2 regions of the Shewanella sp. SM95 genome follow, and region 2 is predicted to be linked to the other one. Evidence: predicted binding sites of a transcription regulator. Region 2 holds the regulator's gene; the other holds the start of a gene.

Region 1 (16,729 bases), on a different contig from region 2:
GCTGGGCACATCAAAATGGTGCTGGGTACTGCGGTTGTGGCGGAAGATAAAGCCACCCTTGCCGAAGAAATTCATTATAAGCTGCTTAACTCAGGCTTGACCTTAAGCGTTGCCGAGTCTTGCACTGGCGGCATGATCACCAGTCAGTTAGTTGATTTCCCTGGCAGTTCATCTTACTTACAGCACGGATTAGTGACTTACAGTAATGAATCTAAAGTTCGCGTGTTAGGTGTTAATCCTTCAACCTTAGATGATCATGGTGCTGTCTCTATTGCGACTGTGGAAGAAATGGCTAAGGGGGCAAGGCAAATTTTAGATAGTGACTATGCACTGGCAACCAGTGGAATTGCGGGGCCCGATGGTGGCACAGATGAGAAACCTGTGGGCACTGTGGCGATCGCTTTAGCAACTCGCGGCGGTGTTTATAGTCAGATGATTAAACTACCGAGACGTTCACGGGATCTGGTACGGAGTTTAAGTGCTGCAGTGGCTTACGATATGCTAAGACGTGAGCTTTTAGCTGAAGCTGTGATCGTCGATTATCAGTCGATTGGGCGATTCAGTAAGTAACTCTTATACGGGCATATACCAGTTTAAACCCGCCAACAAAAATGCTCCCGAGGGAGCATTTTAACTTCTACAGAGATACAAAAATGGCAGATTATTTAGTGAACTTAAGCACTAATTTGCCTGGGGCAACTTGAATGCTTTCGGTCATTTTTGCCATCAGTGCTTGGTTACTGTCCTTGGTATCTAGTACATACACAGGCTGGTTTTCTAAGAATTGCCTTAGATAACCCATCACCTGCGGCGTGGCACTGCTAATCGCTTTTTCAATATCCTTGGGCGTTGATTCCACTTTGACTAATTCGAGTTGGCGCAGATAGACACTGTGCGTTGCGCTGTCATACCAAGGCTTGGCTTCGAAAGTCGTAGTGAGTTTGACACTCAATGGAAAGATCGGATTCTTAATTGATACTTGAGTTGTGGCACTTACGCTCATAGTGTCAGGTTTTGCACCTAGCTTGACACTGATGTCGTTAATGCGTACTTCTGCGCCAACTAATTGATTGCCTTGTTTAATCTCAAAATGGATCTCTTTACTGAGGTACTGCTCCATTTCGTGCTCGCTGATACTGTACTGCGAGACGCAGCCGCCAAGCAGTACAGTCAGTCCCAAGCAAATCGTGCGGGAAAGTTTTTTCATTAACCAGTGTTTCTCATACCCGCTGCCACACCTGCAATAGTCAGCATTAGCGCTAATTGCACATGTTCAGACGCAGGAGTTTCGGTTGTTTCCTTACGTGTCCGCGCTAATAGCTCGGTTTGTAAGAAGTTTAATGGATCGATATACGGATTTCGCAGTTTAACTGATTCGCGATTCCACGGTGTATGCGCCATTAAACTATCCGATTTTGTCAGCTCAAGCACGACTTTAATGCCCAGATCTAAGCGTTGGCGCAAGGTTTCGCCTAAGTGATGCAAGTCCTTAGGTACTAAACAGGTTTCGTAGTAGCGGGCCAAATTAGGTTCCGCCTTGGCGTAGACCATTTCTAGCATTGAAATGCGAGTGCTGAAGAAAGGCCATTCCCGTTCCATCTCTTGCAGTAAGCCCATTTCACCGCGTTCACAGGCGGCTTGAAGTGCTTCACCGGCGCCAAGCCATGCAGGTAACATCAAGCGGTTTTGCGACCAAGCAAAAATCCACGGAATTGCCCGTAGGCTTTCAATCCCGCCATCGACACGACGTTTAGCTGGGCGGCTGCCGAGTGGCAGTTTTCCTAATTCCACTTCTGGCGTTGCCGCGCGGAAATAAGCCACAAAATCAGGTTCATCACGCACTATGCCACGGTATGCACCCACTGATTCTTCAGCGATACGTTGCATGCAATTGCGCCATTCTTGCTTCGGCTCTGGCGGTGGTAATAGGGTTGCTTCCAATACGGCCGAGGTATACAGGGCCAAGCTTTGAACCGCGAGTTTTGGCAAGCCAAACTTGAAGCGGATCATTTCGCCCTGCTCAGTCACACGAATGCGGCCATCTACCGAACCTGGTGGTTGCGATAGGATAGCCTTGTGTGCAGGACCACCCCCGCGACCAATGCTGCCACCACGGCCATGGAATAGCGTAAGCTTGACGCCCGCTTGTTTACAGACCGCCACTAACTGCTCTTGAGCGTGATACTGAGCCCAAGCCGCCGCCATTACGCCGGCATCTTTAGCTGAGTCAGAGTAACCAATCATGACTTCTTGCATGCCTTTGGTATAACCACGATACCAGTCGATATCGAGCAAATCGGTAATACAGGCCGCGGCGTTGTTTAAGTCACTTAAGGTTTCAAACAGCGGTACTACACGCATTGGGTGCGAACAGCCCGTTTCTTTGAGTAACAGTAAAACCGTTAAGACATCTGATGGTTTACCCGCCATCGAAATCACATAGGATCCGAGTGCTTTTACCGGATGTTTAGCAATCAAACGACAGGTATTAAGCACTTCGGCCACATCGGCCGAGGGTTGCCAGTTACTTGGGATCAGTGGACGACGGTTGCTGAGTTCACGTAATAAGAAGGCTTGCTTCTCGGTTTCATCCCAATGGTTGAAATCACCCATGCCGAGATAGCGAGTTAACTCGGCGAGCACATCGCTGTGACGGCTGGCGTCTTGGCGAATGTCGAGCCTGAGCATATGAATGCCAAAACAGGCGAGACGGCGGAGAATGTCGAGCAATAAACCGTTGGCAATTAAGCGCATACCGCAGTCGGTCAAACTCTTATAAAGCATTTCTAACGGTGCTTTGAGATCGCTTTCTTGCCAAATCAGGCTCGACTTATCGACTTCAGGATTGTGGCCTTCGATGCGCGCATTTAAATAATCTATGGTGTCACGCAGTCTTTGACGAATAGATCGCAGCACGTGGCGGTAAGGTTCGCAGCTGTTATTGGTATAAGCCTTTAACTCATCATTGGCTTCTTCCATCGACAGTTCACCGACCAGCAGCACGATATCTTTTAAGAATAATCTGGCGGCTGCATGGCGGTTACGATCGAGCACCTCTTGGGTGACTTTGGCAGTTACAAACGGGTTGCCGTCGCGATCGCCGCCCATCCAGCTTGAAAAGCGCACTGGCGCTATATCAATCGGTAATTGCTGCCCTGTGCGTTGCTGCACTCGATCGTTAAGTTGTCTTAAGAAGTCAGGCACCGCATGCCAGAGTGACTCTTCAATGGTGGATAATCCCCAGCGAGCCTCATCTACTGGAGTTGGGCGCTCGCGGCGGATCTCATTGGTGTGCCATATTTGCGCAATTAATTGACGCAGGCGCAGATTGATCTGTTGACGTTCTCTATCCGACAGTTGGTCGTTTTCTTGCTCTGTTAAGCAGTCGACAATGGCGGCGTATTTTTGGATCAGGGTGCGACGGGATATTTCAGTGGGGTGCGCTGTTAGCACCAGATCAATATCCAGTGTTTTTAGACAGTCGAGCATTTTAGCTTGGTCGACACGACCATTGAGCATGCGTCCTAGAAGTTGTTCCACTGGGTCTGGCACGCAGACAAGTTCGTCGCAATTACGACTGATAGTATGAAATTGCTCGGATAAGTTAGCTAAGTTAAGAAATTGGTTAAAAGCTTTTGCAAAAGGGACTAATTCTTCGTCTGGCAAAGCTGTCAGTAACTCGAGCATTTGCTCTCTGGCGGCTTGGTCGCCTCGGCGTGAGTCTTTGGCAAGCTTACGGATCTGTTCAACCTTCTCAAGAAAAGAGTCCCCAAGATGGGTACGCATAGTATCGCCAAGGATTTGGCCTAACATACTCACGTTCGATCTTAATGACGCATACATATCTGTCATATTGTCTGCCATGGTTACTGACATAGTTACTCCGAATAGAAAAACATGAAAATTCCGCTGTGCATTTAGCCCGTTAGCACAATACCTATCACTTGGGGCTATGGTCAACAGCAGAACTTATAACTTATACGACTGGCTTATCCGATATGCAACCAATCACGGTATTTGATGAAGAATATTCAATAGAAATGCGAAGTCACGCAATATTTTTTGATGATTAGTGCAAGTGAATATGAAGTGCATCATTTTATGCTTTGCAGACATGTATCTTAGCTGTTAATGAAAAGGACTGATTTGGCTCATATTGACCCTGGATAACTGAGTTATTAACGAGTTAGCTGAGTGGGCGGCGTGTTTTCGATATCCCAGTTTGAGCTTAAAATATGAAAATAAATTAAAAATATATATTCACATATATTGCATAAGTAGATCTTTGTGGTAGTCTAGCCATCAGTTGAGATGAGTCACCCCCTGTGACCTGTAGAGTGAATATCATGATGTACAGTATTAGCCTGACAGTGAATAAAATAACAACCTATTACGATTTCCTGCGACGATAGTCTTGTCATCATAGATATGCGCGGTTGCGTGTAAGCTATTCATCTACTCTTTAAGTTTCTTTGATTCGGTTAATAAGACAAAAAACATGAAAAATATCGCCATTATTGGTGCCAGTGGTTACACAGGCGCGCAATTGACCGCTTTAATCCATGCAGAAGCAGAACTGACGATTCAAGGGTTGTATGTTTCTGAAAACAGTTTAGATAAAGGTAAGCCTTTAGCGGATTTGTATCCTAGCTATAGCCATATCGCATTAACGCTGTCGCCATTGTCCGATGAAGCTAAGGTAAAAATCGTTGCCGAAGCCGATGCCGTGGTGTTAGCGACTGAGCACTCGGTGAGCCTGCATTTAGCGGCTTGGTTTTATAGCCAAGGGTTAGCGGTATTCGATTTAAGCGGTGCCTATCGTTTCAGTGATGTGGCGCAATATCCGAAGTGGTATGGCTTTGAGCATGAATATCCTGAAGTTTTAGCCAAAGCCGTGTATGGCCTTGCCGAATGGAATACTAAAGAAATCGCTGCGACTAAGATGATTGCCGTGCCAGGTTGTTACCCGACCGCATCATTGACAGCGTTAAAACCGCTAGCGAGTTTACTGACATCGGCTTATCCGGTAATCAATGCCGTGAGCGGCGTAACAGGGGCGGGCCGTAAAGCGCAGTTACACACCAGTTTTTGTGAAGTGAGCCTGACACCTTACGGCGTATTAGGCCACAGACATCAACCCGAGATCGCCACTCAGCTTGGCCAAGAAGTGATATTTACACCGCACCTTGGTAACTTTAAGCGTGGCATTTTAGCGACCATTACCGTACAGCTAAAACCAGGCACTACGACTGCCGATGTGGCCGCGGCCTATAGTGTGTATGACAAGGCGCCATTGGTAACTGTAAAGCACAATCAGTTCCCGAAAGTGGACGATGTGGTGCTGACACCTAACTGCCACTTAGGTTGGAAGTTTGATGAGAATAGCGGTTACTTAGTGGTAGCCAGTGCCATCGATAACTTGATGAAAGGTGCTGCCAGCCAAGCGCTGCAATGCATAAAGATTCATTTTAACCTTTAATTGTTCATCCTTATTTAAGAGAGTCGTCAAGATGTCTACAAACAACTCAGTATTAGTGCTTAAAGTGGGCGGCGCGCTGCTGCAATGTGAAATGGGGATGGCGCGATTGATGGATACGGCTGCGGCTATGTTAGCCAATGGTCAGCAAGTGTTGATGGTACATGGCGGCGGCTGTCTGGTGGATGAGCAGTTAGCGGCTAATGGTATGGAGACCGTCAAGTTAGAAGGTTTACGTGTGACTCCGCCAGAGCAAATGCCGATTATTGCCGGCGCACTTGCTGGCACTTCGAACAAAATCCTTCAAGGCGCAGCGACTAAGGCTGGCATTGTGAGTGTGGGTATGAGTCTTGCCGATGGCAATACTGTTTCGGCTAAGATTAAAGATGAGCGTTTAGGCCTTGTTGGCGAAGTCACGCCAAACGATGGCACTTATCTTAAGTTTATCCTCGAGCAAGGTTGGATGCCGATTTGTAGCTCTATCGCCATGATGGACGATGGTCAAATGCTTAACGTCAATGCTGACCAAGCGGCGACGGCCTTAGCTAAATTAGTGGGCGGCAAGTTAGTGCTGCTGTCGGATGTTTCTGGGGTGCTCGATGGTAAAGGCCAGCTCATCCATAGTTTAAATGGCAAGCAGATAGCAGACCTTGTTAAGCAAGGTGTGATCGAAAAGGGAATGAAGGTCAAAGTTGAAGCTGCGCTCGAAGTAGCACAGTGGATGGGGCAGGCGGTACAAGTTGCCTCGTGGCGTGATGCAAGCCAATTAATCGCATTAGCAAAAGGTGAAGCCGTAGGAACACAAATCCAACCATAAGTGGAGTAGGTTATGAAGCATTTACTATCGATAAAAGACTTAACCCAGCAGCAGTTACAGGATCTAATTGCCTTGGCAAAAACGATCAAAGCCAATCCGGCTGAGTATCGTCATGCGCTGGATGGCAAGAGTGTGGTGATGTTATTTGAAAAGCCCTCACTCAGAACACGCGTTAGCTTTGATATCGGTATTAATAAGCTCGGTGGCCACTGTTTATACCTAGACCAGCAAAATGGTGAACTGGGAAAACGGGAATCGGTTGCTGACTTTGCTTCTAACCTGTCATGTTGGGCCGACGCAATTGTGGCGAGAACCTATTCACACACCACCATTGAACAATTAGCCGAGTTCGGCTCAGTGCCCGTGATCAATGCGCTGTCGGATCTTTATCATCCTTGCCAAGCCTTAGCTGACTTTTTAACTCTGGCAGAGCAGTTTGAGGATGTCAGTAAAGCTAAATTAGCTTATGTTGGTGATGGTAATAATGTCACTAACTCGCTGATGTACTGTGCGGCTATTCTCGGTGCCACCATGACAGTGATCTGCCCAGCGGGTCACTTTCCTGATGGCTACGTAGTGGCAGAAGTGCAAGAGCTCGCCAAACGATATGGCGGCAAGATAGTGCTGACCTCAGATATCGATGCGATTGAAGGCCACGATGCGATTTATACCGATACTTGGATTTCCATGGGCGACCCAACGCCTTTGTCGGATATCAAAGCGAAGTTTGCACCATACCAAGTAAACAAAGCTTTGATGGCGAAAGCGGGCGCTAACTTCTTTATGCATTGTTTGCCCGCCCACCGTGGTGTAGAAGTAACAGATGAAGTGATGGACGGTGCAGGATCCTTAATTCTGCAACAAGCCGAAAATCGGATGCATGCCCAAAATGCGGTACTGGTAACCTTATTTAGTTAAATTAACCCTGTTTAGCAGCCTGTTTTCTCCTTGAGAGAAACGAGTCATAGGAATTTAAGATGTCTATCGAGATAAAAAATACTGGCGTGAAAAAAGTGGTTTTAGCCTATTCAGGTGGTCTAGATACCTCGGCCATTATTCCTTGGTTAAAAGAAAACTACGATAACTGCGAAATCATCGCATTCTGCGCCGACGTCGGCCAAGGCGAAGAAGAGCTGGTTGGCTTGACTGAAAAAGCTTTAGCTTCAGGTGCTTCTGAATGTCATATCGTCGATCTAAAAGAAGAATTCGTTAAAGACTATATCTACCCAACGATTGCGAGCGGTGCGATTTACGAAGGCACTTATTTACTCGGTACGTCAATGGCGCGTCCTATCATTGCTAAAGCGCAAGTTGAAGTGGCTCGTAAAGTGGGCGCAGATGCTCTGTGCCACGGTTGTACTGGTAAAGGGAACGACCAAGTGCGTTTCGAAGGTTGCTTCGCCGCATTAGCACCTGATTTAAAAGTGATTGCACCATGGCGTGAATGGACTATGCAGAGCCGTGAAGATCTGCTGGCCTATTTAGCTGAACGTGACATCAAGACGTCAGCGTCAGCGACTAAAATCTATAGCCGTGATGCCAACGCTTTCCATATTTCCCATGAAGGTGGTGAGTTAGAAGATCCATGGAACGAGCCAAGCAAAGGCGTATGGACACTGACTGCCGATCCTGAAGATGCACCGAACAAGCCTGAATATGTGTCGCTAGAAGTAGAACATGGCCGTATCACTAAAGTGAATGGTGAAGCCCTAACGCCTTATGCTGCACTGATGACATTAAACGCCATTGCTGCGCCACACGGTGTGGGTCGTATCGACATTACCGAAAACCGTTTAGTCGGCATGAAGTCTCGCGGTTGTTACGAAACACCCGGCGGCACTGTGATGTTCGCAGCACTACGTGCAATTGAAGAGCTTGTACTCGACAAGACTAGCCGTAACTGGCGTGAGCAAGTTGCCGCACAAATGGCGCATTTAGTGTATGACGGCCGTTGGTTCACGCCACTGTGTAAGTCACTGCTGGCAGCATCTGAGTCACTGGCTGAATCAGTTAACGGTGAAGTTGTGGTAAAACTCTACAAAGGCCAAGCGAGCGCAGTGAAGAAACGTTCACCTAACAGCTTGTACTCTGAAGCGTTTGCCACCTTTGGTGAAGATCAAGTTTACGATCAAAAACATGCAGAAGGCTTTATCCGCCTGTACTCATTAGCGAGCCGCATCCGCGCACTCAACGCTAATGATGTAAAGTCTAAGTAATAGGTCGTTTAAAAGGGCGCCTAGCGCCCTTTTTTGTTTTTAGGTTTTGATTGAGTTTTTGATTCAGATGAGTCGATTTCAAATAAGCAGTGAGTAAGGGGAGTTAGCATGGCTTTATGGGGTGGAAGATTTCAGGGCGAAACGAGCGCGCTATTCAAATTATTCAACGATTCGTTACCCGTGGATTATCGCTTGTTCGAACAGGATGTGGTCGGCTCCATTGCTTGGGCGGATGCGATTGCCAGCGTGGGAATTATCTCGGCAACTGAATGCAGCGACTTGAAAAAAGCGCTCAATGATTTGCTGGTGGAAGTGCAGGGCGATCCGGCGATTATTCTCGCCTCGGGCGCTGAAGATATTCACAGTTTCGTCGAGTCGGCCTTGATTGCCAAAGTGGGCGATCTCGGTAAGAAATTGCACACTGGTCGTAGTCGTAACGATCAAGTTGCCACCGATTTAAAGCTTTGGTGTCAATCCGAAGGCAAAGCATTACTCGCGCGCCTTCAAGGTTTACATGCTGAATTACTGGCGTTGGCTGAGCGTGAATTTGATGCGGTAATGCCGGGTTATACTCACTTGCAGCGCGCGCAACCTGTGACATTTGGTCACTGGTGTTTAGCGTATGTGGAAATGACTGAGCGGGATATCAGCCGTTTAGCCGATGCGTTAACCCGCGCGAATACCTGTCCATTAGGTTCAGGCGCCCTTGCGGGCACAGCTTATAAGATGGATCGACATGCTCTGGCCGCGGCGCTGAATTTTGCCTCGCCAACGCTGAATAGCTTAGATAGCGTATCAGACAGAGATCACGTGGTAGAGCTTTGTTCAACCGCATCGATCAGCATGATGCACTTAAGCCGTATGGCCGAAGATCTGATCTTCTTTAACTCGGGTGAGGCAAATTTTATTTCCCTGAGTGATGAAGTAACTTCGGGTTCATCCCTGATGCCACAGAAGAAAAATCCAGACGCATTAGAGCTTATCCGTGGCAAAACTGGCCGGGTTTATGGCAGCTTAGTGGGCATTCTCACTACGATGAAAGCGCTACCTTTGGCGTACAACAAAGATATGCAGGAAGATAAAGAAGGCCTGTTTGACGTGGTCGATAGTTGGGCAATTTGCCTCGATATGGCGGCGTTAGTGTTGTCAGGTTTGAAGGTCAATCGCCCTAATGCGCTGTTAGCGGCACAGCAAGGTTATGCAAATTCTACTGAGCTTGCGGATTATCTCGTGTCTAAAGGCATGCCTTTCCGTGAGGCGCACCATGTTGTGGGTGAAGTCGTGGTTGCTGCGATAGCGAAGCAAATTCCGCTTGAGGATTTCTCCTTGGCCGAATTAAAAACTTTTGCCGCTATCATTGAAGATGATGTCTATCCAAACCTGACTATTGAAGCTTGTTTAGCGAAACGTGACGTGCTCGGTGGTACTGCATTGCCACAAATTCAGCAGGCGATTGCGGCCAAGAAAGTACGTTAGCGAGTTATTCAAATCCACAATTCAAGCCAATAAAAAACGCGACCTAATGTCGCGTTTTTTATTGGGCCACAATTAGTGGTAATGAATTTTTAGCATTTGTTTATTGGAATAAATCATCGGTTGGTGCATCGATGAATAAATTGTTTTCATCCTGAGTTTCGCTGATGTATTCCTTCGGCTCTGTACCTGAAATAAAGTACTCGAACGCACTGGTATAGTCGGTTTTTCGAGTAAGTTTACCCGTCGCTAAATCAATGCGTACCGAAACTATGCCTTCTGGCGGAATCGAGGTTGTCTCAGGAGTGCCTTGTAAGACACTGTTCATAAACTCGTTCCAGCCTGGACCTGCTGTTTTCGCACCCGCTTCGGCGCCAGTTATCTGATCTTTTTCGCCGTTTGCATTCCATGCGGTTCTGCCCAGTTGGCGACCGTGATCGTCGAAACCGACCCAGAAAGTGCTAGTGATGACTGGGCTAAAACCACTGAACCAAGTGTCGCGCGATTCGTTTGTGGTACCCGTTTTACCTGCAATATCATGGCGCTTAATCAATTTTGCTGCGCGCCAAGCCGTACCTTGCCAACCCGTGCCTTTACTCCAATCGCCGCCGCCCCAGATCACGCTCTTCAGTGCTTCGGTAATGAGGAATGCCGTTTGCTCTGAAATAATTTGCGGAGCGTAGCGACCGGTTTGATCGAAACACTGCGCAACAGGTGCACTAGGCTCAGCACCAGAGTCTCCACTTACGCTGAACGCCACAGGATCGCTCGGTGTAACTGGTTGGTTAAGACTTTGGCTAGGCTTACAGGCCAATGTAGGGTTCGCTTTTTCGATAACATTGCCGTAAGCATCTTCTACGCGATCAATATAGAAAGGTTCGAGTAAGAAACCGCCGTTAGCAAATACGTTAAATGCAGTAACCACTTGCAATGGCGTGACTGAAGACGAACCTAATGCAATCGATTCGTTGCGAGGTAAGTCGTTAGGATCAAAACCAAATTCAACGAGTTGAGCAATGGTTTCGTCGAGTCCGACATGTCGCATTGCACGCACAGACATAACGTTAATAGATTGCGCTAAACCCACACGTAAACGAGTGGGGCCTCCATAGATATCGGGTGAGTTTTTAGGGCGCCATGCAGTGCCTTGGCTGATATCGGGTTTATTAATTGGCGCATTGTCTATGAGGGTCGCTAAGGTAAAGCCTTTCTCTAATGCTGCGGCATAGATGAAAGGTTTAATATTCGAACCTAATTGACGTTTCGCTTGAGTCACTCGGTTGTATTGGCTTTGGCTAAAGCTATAACCACCAACTAAAGTGCGAATAGCACCATTTTTGGGGTCGAGTGATACTGTTGCGCTGGCGACTTCTGGTACTTGCGATAGTTGCAAATATTGGCCGTTATCACGGATCCAAATACGCTCGCCGACCTTGAGTATGTCAGAAGCTGATTTCGGTACACTGCCTTGACGCTTATCAGTAATAAACTTACGTGCCCACTTCAATCCATCCCAAGTAATGACTTTAGTTTCGCCTTTGGCGGTCATTATACTTGCTTGCTGATCTGCAATGCTGATGACTGCGGCGGGTTGCAATTCTTGTACTGAAGCAATCTTGGCTAGTTCAGTTTTGATTTGAGCAGATTCAGGTTTTTCGTCCGTCCACAACACGGCAGCAGGACCACGGTAGCCATGGCGTTCATCATAGGCATAGACGTTATTACGCAGTGCCTGTTGAGCTTTAAGTTGTAGATCCGATGAGATAGTCGTATAGACGTTGTAGCCATTGGTATAGGCTTCTTCTTCACCGTACTTCTGTACCATGTAATCCCGAGCCATTTCAGAAATATAAGGGGCATAGAGATCAATTTCAGCGCCATGATATCTGGCTACCAATTGCTCTTGTAGTGCCGCTTGGTATTCGGTTTGGCTGATGTAGCCGACTTCATTCATCCGCATGAGGACGACATTACGGCGAGCTAATGCACGCGAAGGTGACGTGATTGGATTGAGTGTAGAGGGCGCCTTGGGTAGGCCTGCAATAACGGCCAGTTCAGATAAGCTGAGTTCCTGCACGTTTTTACCGAAATACACTTGCGCAGCAGCCCCAACACCGTAGGCCCGTTGGCCTAAGTAAATGCGGTTTACGTAGAGCTCTAAAATTTCATCTTTGGTGAGTAACTCTTCAATATGATAGGAGATAAAAATCTCCTTCACTTTACGAATAATAGTCTTATCTCGGGTTAAGAAGAAGTTACGTGCGACTTGCATGGTAATCGTACTCGCACCTTGCTTTTTCTCACCAGTGGTCAACATCACTAATGCGGCGCGAAGCACGCCAACAGGGTCTATACCACCATGTTCATAAAAGCGGGCATCTTCGGTTGCGATAAACGCCTGTAGCAGAGGTTTTGGCACTTCGTCTAACGTTAGTGGAATGCGACGTTTCTCACCGAATTGAGAAATAAGTTTGCCGTCACTACTGTAAATACGTAAAGGTGTTTGAAGTTGCACATTTTTTAGTGTTGAAACATCCGGTAAATCCGGCAAAACATAAAAGTATGCTGCCACAATGGCGCCTACGCCCAAAAGGGCTAGACTGAATAGTGCTATAACAATACGTTTTAACCACTTCACCAAAATTTATCCTAATGTTCTGTTAAGTGCGACAGTATATAAGGCGCACACGTCTTGGTGAAGTAAAAACGTGAGACTCACAAAATAGCATTTGTAAAATGATGAAACATTCGATACAAGTAAGTATAACAAGTTGATTTTGTGCTAATCTCTTTTACTGAAATATAAATAAAAAAGTGACAATGGATATGCTTTCAAATTTATGGAAGCGTCAGGCTCCGCAGATGGTGGGAATCGATATCGGTTCCCATGAAGTTAAGGCCATTTTGTTGAGTAAGACTGCTGACGGATACAAAATATTGAGTCATGCCGCGGTACCCATTAAGAAGGGGGCCGTTAACGATCATGATATTCGTGATGCTGATGCCGTTGTTGAATGCCTTAAGCAAATAAAACGTAGCCTGCCTAAATCCGTTAAATATGCCGCTGTTTCTGTTTCGGGTTCTGCTGTGATGACGAAAGTGATCTACATGGATGCCTCCCTTAGTGAGGAAGAAATGGAGGCACAGATAGAAATTGAAGCCGATAACCTTATTCCGTATTCACTCGATGAAGTTAGCATAGATTTTGAAACGCTAAACGTAAACAGTACCGATCCTACTAAAGTTGATGTGCTGTTGAGCGCATGCCGCACTGATAATATTGATGTCAGAGTCGATGCGCTGGATAGCGTGGAACTTGAGGCTAAAGTGGTGGATGTTGAAGGTTACGCTTTAGGTCGAGCTGCCGAGTTAATTCTGGCTCAGCTTCCAGAAGGAGCGAAACATAAAGCCGTCGCTATGGTTGATATCGGCGCGAATATGACGACTTTCTCTGTGGTTGAATCGGGTGAGACGACTTTTATTCGTGAGCAAGCTTTCGGTGGTGAGCAATTTACTCAGTCGATATTATCCTTCTATGGCATGTCTTATGATCAAGCTGAGAAAGCAAAGATTGAAGGCGACTTACCACGAAATTATATGTTTGAAGTTTTGTCACCTTTTCAAACTCAGCTATTACAACAAATAAAACGTACGCTGCAGATTTATTGCACTTCCAGCGGTAAAGATAAAGTCGACTACCTCGTATTATGCGGTGGAACATCTAAATTAGAAGGTATGGCTAATTTACTGACGAATGAATTGGGTGTTCACACTATTATCGCCGATCCTTTTCAAGGGTGTTTGCATGCCGATGAGTCGGTTAAAAGTGCGCTGCAACCTACAATCAGCAAATATATGGTTGCTTGTGGCTTAGCATTGAGGAGTTACGGTCAATGGCGAACATAAACCTACTCCCTTGGCGAGAAGAGGCGAGAGAAAAACAAAAGCGCGACTATATTGGTATTTTAGCGGCAGTATTTTTAGCGTCGGCGATTTTAGTCTATGTCGCAGTATCTTTATTAGATGTTATGACAGATGAGCAAAAAGCACGTAACGCTTATTTGCAATCGGAAATCAGTCTGCTTGAAACACAAATTTCTGAGATCAAGAAAATTACTGAACGTAAGAAAGATATTGAGCGGCGTACAGAAATTATTCTTAATCTACAGCAATCCCGTAATTTGCCTACTCACGTATTAGATGAGCTTGTTCGAATTGTACCTCCAGGAATATATCTGTCTAGCCTAGAGAAAAAGGGCAGTTTGTTGCTGATTGAAGGGCGTAGTGAATCGAACAATAACGTCGCCAACATGATGCGAAAAGTGAAAACTTCCGAATGGTTAACCGATCCTAATATGCAATCGATCGTGACCCAAAATGAAGAGTTACGGCAATTACAGCGTTTTAGTTTGAGAGTCACTATTAAAGGCGCGAGTGTAGATGAGCCTGAGAAAATGACAAAAGGAGCGAGTAAATGAAACTCGATCTAAGTCAATTTAATGATATCGACTTTGAAAATATTGGTGGTTGGCCAAATCAAGTTAAAACCTTTTTTGCGATCCTTTTAGCACTCTGTGTTTTTGCTGCGGGATATTTCTTGGTCGTCTCCGATTCGGTAGATATTTATACCGCAGAGCAAGATAAAGAAGTGCAGCTCAGAGATGATTTCAAGAATAAGTATCAACTTGCGGCAAATTTAAAACTCTACCGAGAGCAGCTAGCGACGATGGAAGTGCAGTTTGCAGAGTTACTGAAGATGCTGCCCTCTGAAAATGAAATGCCAGGTTTGCTAGACGATTTAACTTTTGTCGCTACGGATGCAGGACTCAAAATTAATAGTTTGAATTGGGAGGCCGAAATTCAGCGGGATTTCTATATTGAGTTTCCAATTAAAATGTCTGTGACGGGAGATTACCATCAGCTAGGTAGTATGGTGAGTGGTGTCGCTAAGCTGCCGCGTATCGTTAGCCTCCATGATTTCACCATTAAGCGAGATGAAGCCGGCAACTTAGCAATGGATATCTTAGCCAAGACATACCGCTTTAAAGAAGGGGCTGAATTACCGCCAGAAAAACCTGCTAATAAGGGGAAGAAATAATGAAATTCTTACCTTTGTTAGCCTTGAGTCTTTTTTTAATGGGTTGTGTTGGCGATCGTAGTGATTTAGAGCTATTTGTTACTACAACCAAAGCGCAACACGTTGCTCATATCCCGCCCTTGAAAGAGCCGCCAAGATTTGAGCATTTTGCCTATCAAGCCGAATTAATGCGTAGCCCTTTTGTACCACCTTCGCGTGAGTTAACGGAAGAAGTTGTTGATACCAGCAAAGATTGTTTACAACCGGACTTAAAGCGTCGAAAAGGACGATTAGAAACTTATCCTTTAGATAATTTAAAAATGCGTGGCACCTTAAGTGAAGCCGATACAACTTGGGCGTTAGTTGAAACAAATGACGGCAGTGTTTATCGGATGGGCGTTGGTGAGTATTTAGGTCTGTTTAATGGACGCATTTCTAAAGTTACTTCACAAAATGTCGAAGTAGTAGAATTAATTCCAGATGGTTCAGGTTGTTGGTCCGAAAGGACGAGCAATTTAGAACTTTCTGGAGAATAACGAGCGAAGGATGAGGGAATAATGAAATCTTCTGCCGCGATAAAAGTCCCGTTAATTTCTTCAGGCTTAATCAAGTCTGTTATTGGGATCGCATTGGTATTTGGAATTTTGCCATCGAGTTATGCTGCAAACCGATTAATGGATGTTAAGTACCATGCCTTGGTTGACCACCAGTTAGAGCTAGAGTTGGTATTTGAAGAAGCGGTCACTCCGCCAGTTATTGACTCTAATGCCTCGCCTGCAGAGCTCGTATTAACCTTTGATAATAGTATTTCTGGTTTATCTAAGGATCGCTTACCCATTAATCAAGTCGGTGTAACTGACATGATGACTGAGCAGCAAGATACTCGTCTTAAAGTCACCTTAGGTATGTCCAAAGTGAAACCTTACCAAGGTTCAGTCATGGGCAACTCATATCGACTCACTATTAATGATGAGGTTGCAGGCGCTCAGACTCAGGCAGAAAATCCCTTCGTTAATAGCATTAAAAATATCGATTTTCGTCGTAATGAAAATGGTGGCGGTGAGTTATTGGTCTATTTGAATAACCGCTCTGTTGCCGTTAACGTTGAGCAAGTGGGCGCTAAACTCGAAGTTAAGTTATATAACACTGATATTAATAGTGATCTGCTTTATGTTATGGATGTGAAAGATTTTTCAACGCCAGTAAAAAGCTTCGAGACATTTAAAGAAGATCTAACAACGCGCATTTTAGTTGATATTGCTGGTGAATATGAGTTCAGTTATAAGCAAGAGGATAATCTCTTTAGACTCTCTATGAATAAAGTTGAGAGAGTTGCCGCCAAGAAAGATGTTAAAAAATACAATGGCCGTACTTTATCGCTTAACTTTCAAAATATCCCTGTACGTACTGTTTTGCAGATCATTGCTGACTATAACAATTTTAACTTAGTCACGAGTGATACTGTTGAAGGCAACATCACCTTGAGGTTGGACGATGTGCCCTGGGACCAAGCATTAGATTTGATTCTACAAACCAAAGGCCTAGATAAGCGTATCGAAGGCAACATCTTAATGGTGGCACCGAGCGAAGAGTTGGCTATTCGTGAAAGCCAAAATCTCAAAAATAGGCAAGAAGTTAAAGAGTTAGCACCTTTGTATTCTGAGTACTTG
Region 2 (16,729 bases):
TCCGTTTTTTTAAAATGCTTGTTTACCGTTGCGCACAAAGTTTGGCGCCACTACTCTAACAGCCACACGTTTTTTACGCATTTCGACTTCCGCAGTATCCCCAATCGAGCTAGGAACACGTGCCATCGCAATAGAATAGCCCAATGTTGGCGAGAAAGTCCCGCTGGTGATCACGCCTTGTTGCTCTACACCAGCTGAGTCGGTGAAAAATACTGGCATATCATGGCGTAACACGCCCTTTTCTTCCATCACTAGACCAACAAGTTTGCTGGTTCCGGCATCGCGAAGTGTTTCGAGGGCTTTACGGCCGATGAAGTCACGGTCGTTTGGTTCCCATGCAATAGTCCAGCCCATGTTGGCGGCCAATGGGTTGATGGTTTCGTCCATGTCTAAGCCGTAAAGATTCATACCAGCTTCGAGACGCAGCGTGTCACGGGCACCAAGACCACAAGGTTTAACCCCTTGATCTAACAATGCTTGCCACAAGGCTTGGGCTTCATCTTCTGGGACGATAATTTCGTAGCCCGCTTCGCCTGTGTAACCCGTAGTCGCAATAAACAGTGAGCCAGCTTGCTTACCGAAGAAAGGTTTCATGCCTTCGATGGCGGCGTTTTGCTCGGCACTGAACACGGCAGCGGCCTTCGCTTTTGCGTTAGGACCTTGAACGGCAATCATCGCCAGCTCAGGACGCTCAGTCACAGTGACATCAAAACCTTGGGATTGCTTGGCGATCCATGCGAGATCTTTTTCGCGGGTCGCTGAGTTCACTACCACGCGGTAGTTAGTGTCAGTGAGGTAATAAGTGATGAGGTCGTCGATGATACCGGCATTGTCATCTAACATGCCGCTGTATAAGGCTTTACCTGGCACTTTAAGTCTAGCCACATCGTTCGCCAGCAACTTACGTAGAAATGCACCAGCGTCGCTACCTATCACATCAACCACAGTCATGTGGGATACGTCGAACATACCCGCGTCTTGACGCACAGCGTTGTGTTCTTCGATTTGTGAACCATAGTTGAGGGGCATATCCCAACCGTGGAAGTCGACCATCTTAGCGTTTGATTCTAAGTGCTTGTTAAACAGAATAGTTTTGTTAGCCATTGTTATCCCTTTTTGCGGCCTTTTTCAGGTCTCTGCCTAGTGTAGGGTGTAGATACTAGGGTCTAAAATGCGGCGAAATTATACCTTGCGTCACAAATTTGTATACAGGAGATTTTTCTAATCCGAAGCCATTGTCATTAGATTTTCTCATCTTCAACATGTAATTTTTTTACATGCGAAGGCCAGATTTGCGCAGCTTGCAGTCAATATGCTGATATTAGCGGCAATTCTGATCACATTAGCGCAACCTAGGCTAACGGCACAACTTAGGCAGTGCCGACTTATTGCCCATGGCCTGTTGTATGAACACTGTTTTCAGCCCAGCGACATTATCAACGAGATTTAATCCCAGATCGCGAATCGCCTTTTTGACTGGGTTTGAACCTTCGAATAGGCGTTTAAAGCCCTCCATCGCTGCGATCATCTCCATTGCATCGGCTTTGCGCCAACGTTCAAGTGCACGCAGCTGCGCATAATCGCCGATATCTTTACCCGCTTGCTGTAATTCGCTGATCACTTCGATAATGCTGGCCGCATCTAAAAAGCCGAGGTTCACCCCTTGGCCAGCCAGCGGATGAATAGTATGGGCAGCATCGCCTGCCAACACTAAACGGTGACGGGCAAAATGGCGGGCGTAGCGCATCCGTAATGGAAAAGCGTGGCGCTCGCTTTCCAGCTTGCAAATCCCTAAACGACCGTCGAAAGCCGCGGTTAAGTTGCGCTCGAATTGCACTTTATCCATTGCCAATAATTCAGTGGCGCGCTCGGGCGGCACCGACCAGACGATAGAGCAGAGATTGTCTTCATACAGAGGTAAAAATGCTAGCGGGCCGTCCTGCAAAAACACTTGGCGGGCGGTAGCAAGGTGTGGCATTTCGGTGCGAATAGTTGCGACGATTGCGTGGTGGCCGTAATCCCAAAAGGTCAGCGGGATCTTGCACTGCTCGCGCACCCAAGAGTTGGCGCCATCGGCGGCTATCACAAGTGCAGCACTGACACTTTCTATTTCAGACTCGACGCCATTGGCAAGGGTCAACCAAGCTTCGCGCTCACCAAAAGCAATGCGCTCTATGCGTTGGTTTTGAATATGGGTGATATTGTCAAACTCACTGGCGCGTTTGGCGAGAGCAAAGCTAATGGCATCGTTTTCGATAATCGCGCCGAGACTGGTTTCGCTGATGCTGTTTGCATCAAAGGCAATTTTACCGAAACCGTCTTTATCCCACACCGCCATTTTTTGATAAGGCGTAGCGCGGGAAGTATCTAAATAACTCCATGCCCCTAAGTTTTCTAACAAGCGCTGGCTCGCCTTATTGATGGCGCTCACCCGTAAACGCGGCTCGCCGCTCACGGCCTCAGTGTGGCCCGCATCGATAACGACGACATTCAGATCAGCCTGCGCCAATCCAATCGCGGTGGCGAGTCCCACCATGCCGCCACCCACAATGGCGATGTCATAGGCTTGTGAACTTAACATGGGTACATCCTTTTCGCGTTGCGATACCAGTAAATTGCGGAGTTATTTCCAGCCCATAGCCTTTTGAGCTACAGGGGTTTTCAGTGGCGGAAACCAAGACAAGAGCCGTAATCCTAAGTTACGCCCCAGCGCCGTCGGCCAATATTGGTTTGAAAAGCCACGGACTAAAAATTCGATATTTCGGATAGTGCTGTTTCTGTCGTGCTCGCGGGCATTAAGGTACGCATGGGTCACAGCGGCGGAGCCAATATCTTCGCCCTGAGCTAGCGCCGTTTGGATTACCTCGAGCAAACTCACCACATCCCTCAACCCTAAGTTAAACCCTTGCCCCGCAATCGGATGCAGTGTCTGCGCCGCATTGCCGATAAACACGCATCTGTGATGAATTGGCCTTGGCATATAGGACAAATTAAGCGGATACGCATGGCGCGCGCTGACATCGATAAACGTGCCTGCACGATAACCAAAGGCCTGTTGCAGCGCCGCTAAAAACTCAGCCTTAGGCGCGTCTTGCATCTGTTTAGCCCGCGCATCATCGAGCGCCCACACGAGAGAAAAGCGAGGTTGACCTTGAATATCGGCCATAGGCAACAACGCTAAGGGACCTGTTTGGGTAAAGCGCTCATAGGCCCAATGTTTGTGAGGCCTATTGGTTGGCAAATCGGCAGTTTGAATATTGGCAATAATGGCCGTTTGCTCAAAGGCCACTTGGGTCACGGGCAAATTAAAACTGCTGCGCACTTTGGATTGCAAACCATCGGCTGCGACCACAAGTTTGGCTTGAATTCGCTCGCCCGTATCGAGCACTAAGGTGTGACCTTCAACGGCGGGTTCTACTTGGGCAAGCTTGGCGGGGCAATAGAGTTTGACACTACTCTTATTCAACTCGTTAAACAGCACTTGGCCAACCCGTTCAAGCTCAACCACTTGGCCTAGGGCATCTAAATGAAACTGCGCCGCATTGAGTTCTGTCATGCCAAAGTGGCCGCGATCCGACACATGGATATTTTCAATCGCCGTGCCCAAATGGGCGAGCTTTTGCCATAAACCTAAACGGGATAATTCGAAAATAGAACCATGGGCGATAGCAATAGAGCGAGCATCGAATCCGGGGTGTTGCTTATCGGGAAGGTGCGCTTCGATTAAGGCGATAGAAAGTGGCCGAGCTGCGGATAAAGAAAGACGCGCGAGAGCTAACGCGAGAGTCGCCCCCGCCATCGCACCGCCTACAATCGCGATGTCGACGTGTTGAACTGAAGTATCCATGTGATTTGTGGCCGTCATGGGGATCTCATTCAAGCTTTGGCATAACACTAAGGCATGTAAACATAAAAGATGTAAACATCAATGCTATGCACTCAAAAACACCAGTGCTATGGACTCAAAGGCAGGTTTGCCCACCTTTGACATCTAATGAAGCCACTACTGCGTTAACTTATTGAACATTAAACAACTGCGGTAAACTAATGCACAACCGCAGTATCGTCAGCCTCGCCATGGGGAAGCTCAGGACCAAACTCCGAGTAACACATGATGGCTGCAATACGTACAAACTCGAGTAATTCAGTGTAAGCGGCTTCGGATTCTTCATCGTCGGCAACATCAAATTCCACTTGGGCAATTTCCGCCAAGTCTTTGATCACTTCACGTACTTCTGCCGAGGCTTGATTCAGTTTCGGCTGAATAATCGCCATGCCAGTCAAAAAACTCTGGGTCCACAGGGACAAGGCTTCAACACGTTGGCTGAGCGGCTCTTCTTCTTCTGGCAACAGCGGCATGAAACCAAATTCAAAATCCACTAAACGCGTCACTGAATCGTTAAACAAATCACACACTAATTGGTGCAACTGCGCTGGCAAAGGTTGACCATCGTTCATCAGGTCGAATAAAGGCTTGATCCAAGTGTCGCCAGTTTGCTCTACACCACCGCAGATTAAACCGACTAAAGCACCGTGAACTTCTACCGGATGCTGGCCGATTTCAGCCGCATCTAAGGCGAGTTTTAAGCTGTCGATACGTAACGAAGGAGGGGTTGCCATATCAGATCCCAATAAGATTTTTCCAGCAGCAATGCTAGCAGAGATAAAGACTTGAACCAATACTGAATCCCAATAATGGCGAAATCGGCCACGCCCTGATAAAAAACTATCCAACTGCTCACACAAACAGCAAACAAAACCGTCAAAGACCAATCCATTTGCGGCTTACCTTGCACTTTTAAGATCAGCCCTATATAGTCCGCCCTAAGAGGCTAACGAAAGGATCACCCGCGACATGAGTAACAGTGCTGTTGAAATTACCCTACTTGGGCGCACCTACTCTATCGCTTGCCCGAAAGGTCAAGAGGATGCCTTACGTACGGTAGCGTTGGGAGTTGAACAACAACTCAGTGCGTTAAAAACCCGAACCAATAGCCTAAGCCGTGAAGAAATTGCGATCATGGCGGCGCTGAATATTGGACACGAGTTGTTCCAAGAAAAGCAAAAAAATAAGCACTACATGCAACAGATGGACGACAGGATCAGCTTGCTGCAGTCGACCCTCGAAAGTGCCTTAGTTGAGCGTTCAACTAAATAGATTTAAACTGTGCACCTTAGTGATTTAACACTCATTGAGTTAAACCAACTGACGCACAGTGAATGGCTAAACTGGCTTATTTAAATAAACCAATGCTTTAGCAATTCAATACCGTTTTGCTCCCTGGGATGCATGCCAACTGGTAATGTCCCTGTGCCGATAATTTTTATCTCAGGGTGAATGCTTTACTGACATTGTGCATGCTCGGCTTGTACCGAGAAGCCTTAGGAGGTAATCATTTACCCGCCTTGAACCTACGGTTCAAGGGCTACACCGGTAGCGGCATTCTGGGGAGCATCTTAATTCTATGTCTACATCTTCCAAACTTTCTCATTTGAATACCCAAAGCGACACGGCGCACCTTGCCGTAGAAGTCGCTGATGCCGTAGATGTCGCAAACTATGCGGCAAATATCGCACTCCATACAAAAGAAAGCCGCAATCTGTTACGCAAAACCATTCGCACCGCCCGTAAATCTCTCTCCGAAATAGAACAAACCCAAGCAAGTTTAAACGCCTGCCAGCGAATGCTCGATGCATTGCAGGCCAACAAAGCGCAACATGTGGCATTATATCTCACCCATGATGGCGAACTCGCCACGCCACCGCTGATCGCTGCGCTGTGGCAAATGGGCATAAACACCTATCTGCCTAGGTTACATCCCTTCAATGCCGGACAATTGTTATTCCTGCATAACACCGCAGACACCCCCATGCAGGCGAATCAATTCGGCATCTTAGAACCTAAATTAGATGTGCGCGCCATTATCCCAGTAACTGAGCTAGATGTGGTTATCACGCCCTTAGTGGCGTTTGATTTAATGGGCAATCGCATGGGCATGGGCGGCGGTTATTACGATAGGACGCTGGCGAACTGGCAGCTTAAGGGTAAACCTTTGCCTATGGGTTACGCCCACGACTGTCAGCAAGTGACGAGTTTACCCTGCGAGTATTGGGATGTGCCTTTACCGTTCATCATCACCCCAAGTCGGGTACTGACATTTTGAAAAGAAGGTACAAGAAACTAGAAGCTAGAGCGCTTCGCTGCTAGAAAAAGCAGAGCGTCGCTCCATAACTGCTCCTGCACTCTTTCTATTAAAGAATTCTACCTCCTACATCTGACCACTATGGAGGGTGAAAATGTCATATTTGGTATGAAACAAAATAGATCATGCAGTCGTTCGCTCCTTCTAGAATCTAGATTCTAGAGCCTTCTCTACCTTAAATGCCGGCCACCATCAACATTATGGCAACGACCGGTGACGTAGCGGCTATTCAGCAGATATTCCACTAAGTCGATAATTTCCTCATTTCCCGCCTCTTTCGGCAACAGCGCTTTGGTTAAGGTTTTTTGCTGATAGGCAGCGTCATCACCCGCATTAAATAGGATCATCGCTGGCGCAATCGAATTCACTTTGACCTCGGGCGCAAACTTGGCGGCAAAGGATAGCGTCATATTGTGCAGCGCGGCTTTACTGGCGGCATAGGCGATATGCTTCTGACTGCCCTTCTCTGCCACATAGTCAGTAATATGAATCACATCACTGCCGCCGATTTCATCGCCAGCAGCCGCACGTAGCTGCGCCTCTAAGGCCAAGTTCAACTGATAGGGCACGCTCACATGCACTTGCATCATCCGCTGCAGCACTTGGCTCGGTGCAAAAGTGGCACTCTTGAAAGGCTCATTCTTTGTAAGCACAGGATCCGGCAGCCAGTCCGAGGCATTGTGAATAATGGCGCGAATTTGCGGCAGCTTAGCTAACTCATCAATCAAGGATCGCACTTGAGTATCGTCATAAAAATCACAGGGATACAGAGTCGCACCTAAGGCGTTCAGCTCATCTATGCTAGCGTAATGGCTGCGATAGGTACCAATCACCTGCTGACCTTGGGCGAGAAAATGTTTGGCTAAGGCGTAACCGATACGCTTACCCACGCCTGTGATTATGATGGGAGATGTCATACCTATCCTTTTGAGTCGTTATTGGTCAGGCTTTACCTTGTTCGCTTAAAAATCAGCAATCAAGTTAAACTGATGAATAACCAAGATGTTACTGCACTCATTTGAATTTAACCTAACAAAAAGCCCAATGAGATGCTGATCCGTTCTACAATCGCTTCGATCTAAACCCCTTTATTCTGCGTATAGGGTAGAAGAAAACCAAGCTTGAGTACTCAAGCCAAGAGCTTAGACCAAGTATTGTGATCAAGTCATCAGAGGTGATACCGATGGAACTGCGGATTTTTTACGATGGTAATTGTCCATTATGTCGCGCCGAAATGCGTCAACTGAAGGCGCGCGATCCGAAGAACTTGATTGCGCTTGAGGATTTAAATGCGCCAGACTTTAGTGAGCGCTTCAGCCATATCAATAAAGACTACGCCAATACGATTCTACATGGCGAAACCGCAACGGGCGAAGTGTTACTCGGGTTAGATGTCACTTGTAAAGCGTGGGCACTGACAGGGACGCGCGCCTGGATCCAACTGTTACGCCTGCCCGTGATTAAAACTGTGGCCGATTGGTGCTATCTAAGATTCGCAAAACACAGATACCGCATCTCCTATTTACTGACGGGCAAAGCCCGCTGCGATGATAACTGCCAAATTCCCACTAAGCGCCGCTGATCGACTGAATTCGCTTGGTAAAATGTAAAACCCAGGCATAAAAAAACGGAGCTCATGGCTCCGTTTTTAATTCGTCATAATCTAAAAAGATTATCCGAAATATTATTTAACGAAATCAACGCCTAGTTTGATATCGCCTTTCAGCGTATCTAACATAGAATCACGAGCGTTAGCTTCGAATGCACTCACTTCACCGTAAGGCAGTACTTTTTCAATACCGTTTTTGCCTAACAGCACAGGTTGTGCGAAGAATTCAGCATGCTCGCTGCCGCCGTCAACATAGGCGCATTCAACGATGTTAGCTTCACCTTGCAGACCACGAACCAGAGACAGACCGAAACGGCAAGCCGCTTGACCCATAGACAGAGTCGCGCTTCCGCCACCGGCTTTAGCTTCAACCACTTCGGTACCCGCGTTTTGGATGCGAGTCGTCAAACTTGCCACTTCTTCGTCAGTGAAAGTCGCGCCTTCAACTTGAGACAGTAATGGCAGAATGGTCACGCCGCTGTGGCCGCCGATCACATTCACTTTAACGTCAGCAACGTTCAGGCCTTTTAATTCGGCGATGAAGGTTTCAGAACGGATCACGTCTAATGTCGTGATACCGAACAGACGGTTCTTATCATAAACACCCGCTTTTTTCATCACTTCTGCAGCGATAGCTACAGTCGTGTTGACGGGGTTAGTGATAATGCCAACCAAAGCCGTAGGGCAAGTTGCCGCTACTTTTTCGATCAGGTTGCGAACGATACCGGCATTAATATTGAACAGATCTGAACGATCCATACCAGGCTTACGTGCAACACCAGCAGAAATTAGAACAACGTCAGCACCCACTAGGGCAGGCGTTGGATCTTCACCAGCAAAACCTTTTATTTCAACAGCAGTTGGAATGTGGCTCAAGTCAACCGCAACACCCGGAGTTACCGGTGCGATATCATATAGAGACAATTGTGAACCCGCAGGCAATTGAGTTTTTAACAGTAGGGCAAGAGCCTGGCCGATACCACCAGCAGCACCAAGTACAGCAACTTTCATAGTTATCTCCGTTATTTCTCGGATATGTGTGACATGGATCTAATTTGCGTTGGCGTCACATTACTGGAATGTCACAACAATTTCAATTATCCCTTAGTCGTGGGACAAAAGAATTCCGGAATAACGTAGAAGCAATGTAGAACAATTACTCAAATTGGGATTTTTACGCCCCCTACAAACGCTTAACCACTGAGAGCTAGTGAATTTTTATTCAACCAATCTGGTTATTTGTTGACAATTTTTCTAAAAATATTCAAAATGGGCCTGTTTTTTTGAATAACGAATAATAATATTATGCAAACGACCAAGAATCAGGATGACCTTGTTAGAATTTTTAAGTCGATTTTAAAAGAAGAGCGCTTTGGCTCTCAGAGTGAAATCGTCACCGCCTTGCAAGCTGAAGGCTTTGGTAATATTAACCAATCGAAAGTGTCACGCATGCTCAGCAAGTTCGGCGCAGTGCGGACTCGCAACGCTAAGCAAGAGATGGTGTATTGCTTACCAGCCGAATTAGGCGTACCCACCGCGGGTAGCCCACTGAAGAATTTGGTACTCGACGTCGATCACAACCAAGCTATGATCGTCGTGCGAACTAGCCCAGGTGCCGCGCAGCTGATTGCCCGCTTGTTGGATTCTATCGGTAAACCAGAAGGCATTTTGGGTACGATTGCCGGTGACGACACTATCTTTATTTGCCCATCGAGCATCCAAGATATCGCCGATACCTTAGAAACCATCAAATCTTTATTCAATTACGCAGAATAAAAAAACAGGTCAGTGAGCTGACCTGTTCTATTTTATCTGTACATTTTGAAGTGCAATATAGCGCTGGGTATTTGGCCATTGTCCCGATTACGTTACACATTCCAGCACAATATCTAACTCACAATATCTAACTCACAATATCTAACTCACAATATCTAACTCAACTATAACGATATCAGTAAGCCACACTGATGCGCTGGTTTGGGTGAGCGCCCTTTTCGGCTTCATCTACCATGGCTTTTGCGTAATCGGTTACAGAGATACGGCTTTGACCATTAGCATCGGTAAAGAAGCTGTCGCCACCAAGACGGTACGGGCTTTCACTCTCACCGGGATAAATCTCAGCCGCTGGGCTCACAAAGGTCCAATTGATTGCCGTTTGCGCCGCACGGAATACCTTCAAGGCTTCACCCTGAGCTAACGCCTCATCTTTATATACTGCGGGGAAATCTGGGCTAGAGACCAGCGTCACACCCGGCGCCACTTCTAAACTCCCAGCACCACCGACCCACAATAAACGTGGCACGTTAGCGTTAGGCAGCACATCCAGTAAATGCTGAACCGTACTCGCCACTAGACCATGATTTTGTTGGGCGCGGCCACCAACGGCGGCAATCACGACATCTACGCCAGCAAAGGTATCGGCGACCAATGGCTGCTCTAAATCCACGGCACGTACTACTACGTCAGCCACGGATAACTTGCTTGGGTCACGCACTAACGCTGTCACTTGATGTCCACGACTCTGTGCTTCTTTTAAAATTGCACCACCGATCCAACCCGTTGCACCTAAAATTGCGATTTTCATTTCATTGTCTCACTCAGATGATTTACATTGGAACCAGTTTACTTGCAGTTTTTCACCTAATAAACATCAATAATTGAGCATGATTGTTTCAATATAGGATACTAATGTGGATAAAATTGCCGCAATACGCAGTTTCGTCGAAGTCGCAAACTGTGGCAGCTTTACCAAAGCTGCCGAACATTTAGACCTCAGCCGCCTGCAGGTTTCCCGTCATATTCAAGAAGTGGAGCAGTGGTTGAGTTTACGCTTATTACACCGCACCACGCGCAGCGCCAGCTTGACTTTGCAGGGTGAGGAAGCGCTACAATTTTGCCAGCGGATCTTAAGTGAAGTTGCGGCCATGGAGAGCCGTGCCCACAGCCATAACAGTGAACTGGTAGGCAGTATTCGTATCGCTACGCCTATTGGCCTTGGGCAGCACAGTCTGTTTGATGTCGTCGATCGCTTTATTAAAATTCATCCTAAGGTCAACATTCAACTGGTGATGTCGGACAGTTTTGCGCAATTGGTAGATGAGAGAGTCGACGTGGCGCTACGTTATACCGAGCAGCCCGATGAGAATCTCATAGCTCGGCGTTTGATGACCATAGATGCAGTACTTTGCGCGGCGCCGAGCTATCTTGATAGCGCAACGCCACTCCTCGAACCCATAGATCTGCTGGCCCACAACTGCCTCATACACTCAGCGCAACAAAACTGGCCTTTTCTAAAAGAACTGCAAGCTGAGCACGTCAAAGTTACAGGGAATCTTAGGGCTAACGATATGGGAGTGTTGGTCAGTGCGGCGCTACGTGGACATGGCATAGTGCGTTTACCCTGTGACTTGGCTAACCAATACCTTGCCAGTGGTCAGCTCAAAGAAGTCTTACCCGAATTTACGACACCAGGCCAAACCCTGTGGGCGGTATATTTGTCCCGCAGTTATCAGCAAAATCTAGTGCGCGCCTTTATCGATTTCACCGCCCTGCAATGGCAGCTCGATATCAAAAAATGGGTTCCCGCGCATTAGCATAAAAAAACGCACTTAGGCGTTAGCTTAAGTGCGTCTCGATTGATACTAATTCGGCTTGATTATAGAAAGCTTATTCGTCGAACTGCAGCATAAAATCCAATGCAGGGGCAAAGAAAGATGAACCTGTCATCGCCTTAGTAAAATGCATCAAGTGATCATGATTGCCTGCGCCATCACCAAACATCATGCTATGCAGCATCTTTTCAAAATGTTCTGGCGTGCGGCAGTTAGAGATAAACATTAATCCCTGCTCCTTCAGCGAACCATAGGGCATACTCTGACGCAGGATCTCCATTGACTTACCATCGGCATCTTTAAGATTAACGCGCTTGATATGGCTGGTCAGTGGCTTATCTTCAGATTCATACTCGATATTATCTTGCTTAGTTCGACCGATTATATCCTCTTGTTTTTTAACTGGTAACCTATGCCACTTACTTAAGTTATGGGCATATTTTTGCACATGAATATAGCTGCCACCCTTAAACTCAGGATCCTCATCACCCACAAGTGCCACTTCCTGGCGGTGGCGCCCCTTAGGGTTTTCGGTGCCATCGACAAAACCAGTCAAATCACGGCTATCCATAAATCTAAAGCCACGCTCTTCTTCAACTAACTCCACTAAGTCTTCAAACATTTGGCTGATTTCATTCGCCACTAAATGCAGAATGTCGTAACGATCACTGCGAATATGCACGAATAAATCATATTCAATTGCAGGCGCTTCACGACTGCCCACTTGCATCGCAGGGAAAGGTTTAAGCAGTTCAGGGCGAGCAGTAGGATAGAGGCTATCCCAATAATTAGCACCAATACCAACAAAACCATTGAATGCACTGTCGGAATATTGATCTGTCAGCTCATAAATATACTGCGCAACGTTGGCAAGACAGGGACGTAATTGCGACTCGACATTGTCATTGGCATTAAACATCAAATAGACACTGTGTAAGTTCCCCTCTGCACACACACCCAACTGTTCACGCGGCATATTTTGAATATCCATTTGGTTATCACCCTTTTTCTAAATTCATTTTCGGCAATATTATCCGCAACTTTACCTAAAAATGACATTAACTAACGCACAGTTTGCTCTGATCTGTTTATGATAATGCCAATAGCGGAGCATTATCCCACCCCAGACCCTTAAACATAAAAATTGACGAGACCATTAAAGTCTCGCCAATCAGTTAAATCGAATCCATGACGTCAGGTTCACTCAGTATTGAGCTTACCTTAGCATTTATCTTAGTGTTAATAGCCTGCGGCGTGACCATCCTTGCGACTCTCAGAGGCCGCACGATATACGCCAGTTTCGGCATTAAATCCAATGGCTTGATAGCCACCAAACTCCCCAAGTCCATCACGCAGCACATGGCCTTTCTTAATCAACTCACGACGGGTTTCTACCGGAAAACCTGATTCCAGACTGACGTAGCCACCATCATTCATCACTTCGCCAGTGGGCTCGGTTGACCCCATATGCAAAATTCTGGGGGCATCGCCCGCTTCTTGCAAGTTCATTTTAAAATCAATCAGATTCATTACAATCTGCGCGTGCATTTGTGGTTGAGTCGCGCCGCCCATCACCCCAAAGCTCAGCCAAGGTTTACCGTCTTTGGTCACAAAAGCCGGAATGATGGTATGGAATGGACGCTTGCCCGGTGCGTAGGTATTAAAACGCCCTTCCGTTAAATCAAACATCTGCCCGCGGTCTTGCAGCACAAAGCCGAGATCCGGCGGTGTCATCCCTGAACCCATACCACGGTAATTACTCTGAATGAGTGACACCATGTTGCCATCTTTGTCGGCGGTAGTCAGGTACACAGTATCGCCATGTTGCAACGCTGGATTACCCGCATCGACACTTTTGGCGGCTTTTGTAAGGTCAATCAACTTAGCGCGATCATAGTTATATTTCTGTGAGATAAGCTCGGTAACGGGCACTTTATTAAAGGCCATGTCGGCATAAAACTTAGCTCTGTCAGCAAAGGCGAGTTTCTTTGCTTCGACAAATAAATGGACATATTCAGGACTATTAAAGCCCATGGCAGCCACATTAAAGGGTTCCATGGTTTTTAAGATTTGTAGCGCCGCAATGCCTTGACCATTAGGTGGCAGTTCCCACACATCGTAACCACGGTAGTTCACCGAAACGGGATCTATCCAGTCGCTAGTATGGCTCGCTAAGTCATCATAACTTAAATAACCACCTTGGGATTTCATGTACTTATCGATACTTTTGGCGATATCACCTTTATAGAAAGCATCGCGGCCGCCCTTAGCAATTTTCTCATAGGTGTTAGCAAGCGCGGGATTTTTAAAGATTTCCCCTACGGTAGGCATCTTACCATTAGGCATATAGGTTTCTTTAAAACCGGGGAATTTAGCCAGTTTTTTACCACTGCCATCAAGGTAATAGGCAATCAACTCTGACACAGGGAAACCATCACGGGCGTAATGAATGGCAGGCGCGAGGTTATCGGCCATAGCTAATTTACCAAACTTATTATGCAGCTCGTACCAACCGTCAACAGTACCCGGTACAGAAACTGGCAAAGGTCCAAGCGGCGGTAAATAGTCTAATCCGAGGGATTTAAGCTTTTCTAAACTTAAGGATTTGGGACTGCGCCCCGATGCATTAAGACCATAGAGGCGTTTATCTTTTGCGCTCCAGACGATAGCAAATAAGTCCCCGCCGACACCCGAGCCCGTTGGCTCGACTAACCCTAACATGGCGTTAGCGGCAATCGCTGCATCGACCGCACTGCCGCCCTGTTTGAGTATATCAATAGCGACTTGCGTGGCTAAAGGCTGACTGGTCGCCGCCATCCCTTGGGTTGCATACACTTCTGATCGCGTTGCGAAGGCTTTACCTGTGATCCTATCCATGGCCATCACTCCTGAAGACGATATTGCCGTTGCTACAATAACGAGGGTGCAAATTGAATTTATTGTTTTTATCATAATTCCTCCAAAACCGGAGGATAAAAGTAGCAAGGATGGTCGAAAATATCACCAACCAATACCGCATAGACCCAAGTTTAACGTAAGCAAAAATGTCGTACTTTAGTTGGCTATGCTATATCAGCATTGAATAAATACTCATCGCTTAGATTGGGTCCCCACAGTTTGAATATGCTGAAGATTCAAACAGCACAAGCGAATGCGGCTCAGTCGTTACCCCAACCTTTTGACCAATACTTAGCTGCATCATTTGGCTACGCACCTCCACATAATAAGCATGGGAAGCGGCCTCAATTTTGACCCAATAATGACAAAAGGCGCCTAAGAAACGTCGCTCAGTGATAGTACCAACGCCCTGTTCATCGGCGCTGAGCGTCAATTGCTGTGGTCGCAAGAATACTGTTCCGCTGAACTCGCTCGGCAAATTTAATGGCGTGAGGCTGGTTAAATGACCTATGGGAGTGACAACACTGTGCCCATCAAACACTGCTGCAGGTAAGTAATTACCGCTACCTAAAAAGTCCGCCACATAGCGGCTGTTTGGGGCGGCATATAAAGCTTCGGCACTACCATGCTGCACTATGATGCCTTGATTAAAGATGGCTAAAGTATCTGCAAATACAAAGGCTTCATCCTTGCTATGAGTAACAAACACCGCGCTGACATTACGCTGTTTTAAGATGCTGCGAATTTCCGCCATCATCTCGTAGCGCACTTGGGCATCAATATTGGAAAAAGGCTCATCGAGCAGCAATAACTGCGGCTCATAGGCAAGTGCCCGCGCAATCGAAACTCGCTGCTGCTGACCGCCAGATAATTCATGGGGATAGCGCTGTGCCAACCCTTCAAGTTTGACCAAAGCTAGCATTTCATCCAAACGTGCCTGACGTTCTGCGCCCGACAATCTAGCCACCCCAAAGAGGATATTTTCCGCCACAGTCAAATGAGGGAAAAGCGCATAGTCTTGAAAAATCATGCCGATGCCGCGCTGCTCGCTAGGTACAAACGGGCTATCGCCACTCACTATGCGGCCATTAATCTGGATTTCACCTTGGCTTATGGCCTGTAATCCAGCAACTGCACGCAATAAGGTCGTCTTGCCACAACCGCTTGGGCCTAACAACGCCAGGATTTCCCCTTGGGCGAGCGTTAAACTCAAACCTTTAAGTACTTGCTGGCCCTGATAATCGCTATGAATTTGCTTAAGCTTGAGCGTACTTGTCATCAGCTGTGATGCTCCAATGAACGGTTTAAATAAATAAGCGGCACTAAACCCACCAGTACAATCACAATAGCAGCTAATGCGCCGTGCTCGAGTTTTTCATCGGACGCAAACTGGAATACATAAGTTGCAAGATTCTCAAAGCCGATAGGCCGCAGCAATAACGCAGCGGGCAGTTCCTTCATGCTTTCGATAAACACCAATAAAGCGCCCGCAAATAATCCCTTAGCAAGTAAAGGCAAATGCACCCGCCGCAAAAGTTGCCTAGGAGTTTGCCCCATGGTCAGGCTCACCATGTCTAGCGATGGCGAGATGCGTTTATAACTGCTTTCAACACTGCCAATCGCAATTGCCACGAAACGCACACAAAAAGCAAAAATCAATGCCATCACACTGCCTGTTAGGATAAGACCAGGACCTGCTATGCCGACAAGATCCGCCAGATCGTTAATCGCAAAATCTAGCATAGTTAAAGGCACTAATACCCCAATAGCCAGCACAGTGCCTGGTAAGGCGTAGCCCGTCGAAGCTAACCGTGAGGGCAAAGCATCACTCTGTCTTGGGCTTATCCGGCGAACAAACATAAGCAGTAAAGCGATTAAGCAACAGAGTAAACTGGTGATCAGCGCAAGACTGAGGCTGTTAAGACTCAATTGCAAAAAACTCTTATCCCAGCTTTGTTCAAAGTAACCAATCGCATAGGATAATAAAATCCCGAAAGGTAACAGAAAGGCTAATAGCAATAGCATGCCGCAAAAGCTGAGTGCGACCAAGGTTTGAGTCATCGAGAGTCGATACAAGTCAGTGACTTGTATACGTGATTGTTTTTGGAATAACTGCTGTTTACGACGGGCAAAACGCTCAAATCCAATCAGGCTAAACACTACCAGCAAGATAATCGCCGATAACTTAGCGGCGGCGGTCAAATTGCCATAACCCAACCAAGTGTCGTACACGGCTGTCGTTAAGGTAGGCACTGCAAAATAGTTAACCGTTGCAAAATCAGCGGCCGTCTCCATCGCCACTAAAGCCACCCCAACGGCGAGCGCAGGCCTTGCCATAGGCAAAGATAAACGCCAAAAACTTTGCCACGGTGAACAGCCCATAATGCGCGAAGCATGGGCCAAACTTA

Evidence for each region. The regulator ArgR, encoded in region 2, controls arginine synthesis, uptake and breakdown. The targets are predictions, from matches to a motif close to ANTGAATANNTATTCANT.
Region 1: a site for ArgR is predicted at 4,248-4,265, ahead of argC (N-acetyl-gamma-glutamyl-phosphate reductase). Genes of this name have one in related genera too.

Annotation. Positions count from the first base shown of each region.
Region 1 covers NZ_JAKKSE010000013.1:1,411-18,139, forward strand. Annotated here, with positions in the region: gene L5M29_RS14270 (CinA family nicotinamide mononucleotide deamidase-related protein) at 1-570, shown strand, start outside; gene L5M29_RS14275 (DUF1439 domain-containing protein) at 662-1,207, opposite strand; gene ppc (phosphoenolpyruvate carboxylase) at 1,207-3,876, opposite strand; gene argC (N-acetyl-gamma-glutamyl-phosphate reductase) at 4,499-5,479, shown strand; gene argB (acetylglutamate kinase) at 5,511-6,293, shown strand; gene L5M29_RS14295 (ornithine carbamoyltransferase) at 6,306-7,211, shown strand; gene L5M29_RS14300 (argininosuccinate synthase) at 7,271-8,509, shown strand; gene argH (argininosuccinate lyase) at 8,618-9,985, shown strand; gene L5M29_RS14310 (penicillin-binding protein 1A) at 10,086-12,620, opposite strand; gene L5M29_RS14315 (pilus assembly protein PilM) at 12,809-13,888, shown strand; gene L5M29_RS14320 (PilN domain-containing protein) at 13,876-14,460, shown strand; gene L5M29_RS14325 (type 4a pilus biogenesis protein PilO) at 14,457-15,080, shown strand; gene L5M29_RS14330 (pilus assembly protein PilP) at 15,080-15,595, shown strand; gene L5M29_RS14335 (type IV pilus secretin PilQ) at 15,617-16,729, shown strand, end outside.
Region 2 covers NZ_JAKKSE010000008.1:11,791-28,519, forward strand. Annotated here, with positions in the region: gene gcvT (glycine cleavage system aminomethyltransferase GcvT) at 10-1,104, opposite strand; gene L5M29_RS10665 (FAD-dependent monooxygenase) at 1,358-2,581, opposite strand; gene ubiH (2-octaprenyl-6-methoxyphenyl hydroxylase) at 2,624-3,865, opposite strand; gene L5M29_RS10675 (UPF0149 family protein) at 4,045-4,620, opposite strand; gene L5M29_RS10680 (cell division protein ZapA) at 4,856-5,158, shown strand; RNA gene ssrS (6S RNA) at 5,276-5,456, shown strand; gene L5M29_RS10690 (5-formyltetrahydrofolate cyclo-ligase) at 5,466-6,164, shown strand; gene folM (dihydromonapterin reductase) at 6,374-7,120, opposite strand; gene L5M29_RS10700 (thiol-disulfide oxidoreductase DCC family protein) at 7,387-7,785, shown strand; gene mdh (malate dehydrogenase) at 7,888-8,823, opposite strand; gene argR (transcriptional regulator ArgR) at 9,118-9,588, shown strand; gene L5M29_RS10715 (NAD(P)-dependent oxidoreductase) at 9,764-10,396, opposite strand; gene L5M29_RS10720 (LysR family transcriptional regulator) at 10,503-11,405, shown strand; gene L5M29_RS10725 (Dyp-type peroxidase) at 11,479-12,414, opposite strand; gene ggt (gamma-glutamyltransferase) at 12,663-14,375, opposite strand; gene L5M29_RS10735 (ABC transporter ATP-binding protein) at 14,521-15,600, opposite strand; gene L5M29_RS10740 (ABC transporter permease) at 15,600-16,729, opposite strand, start outside.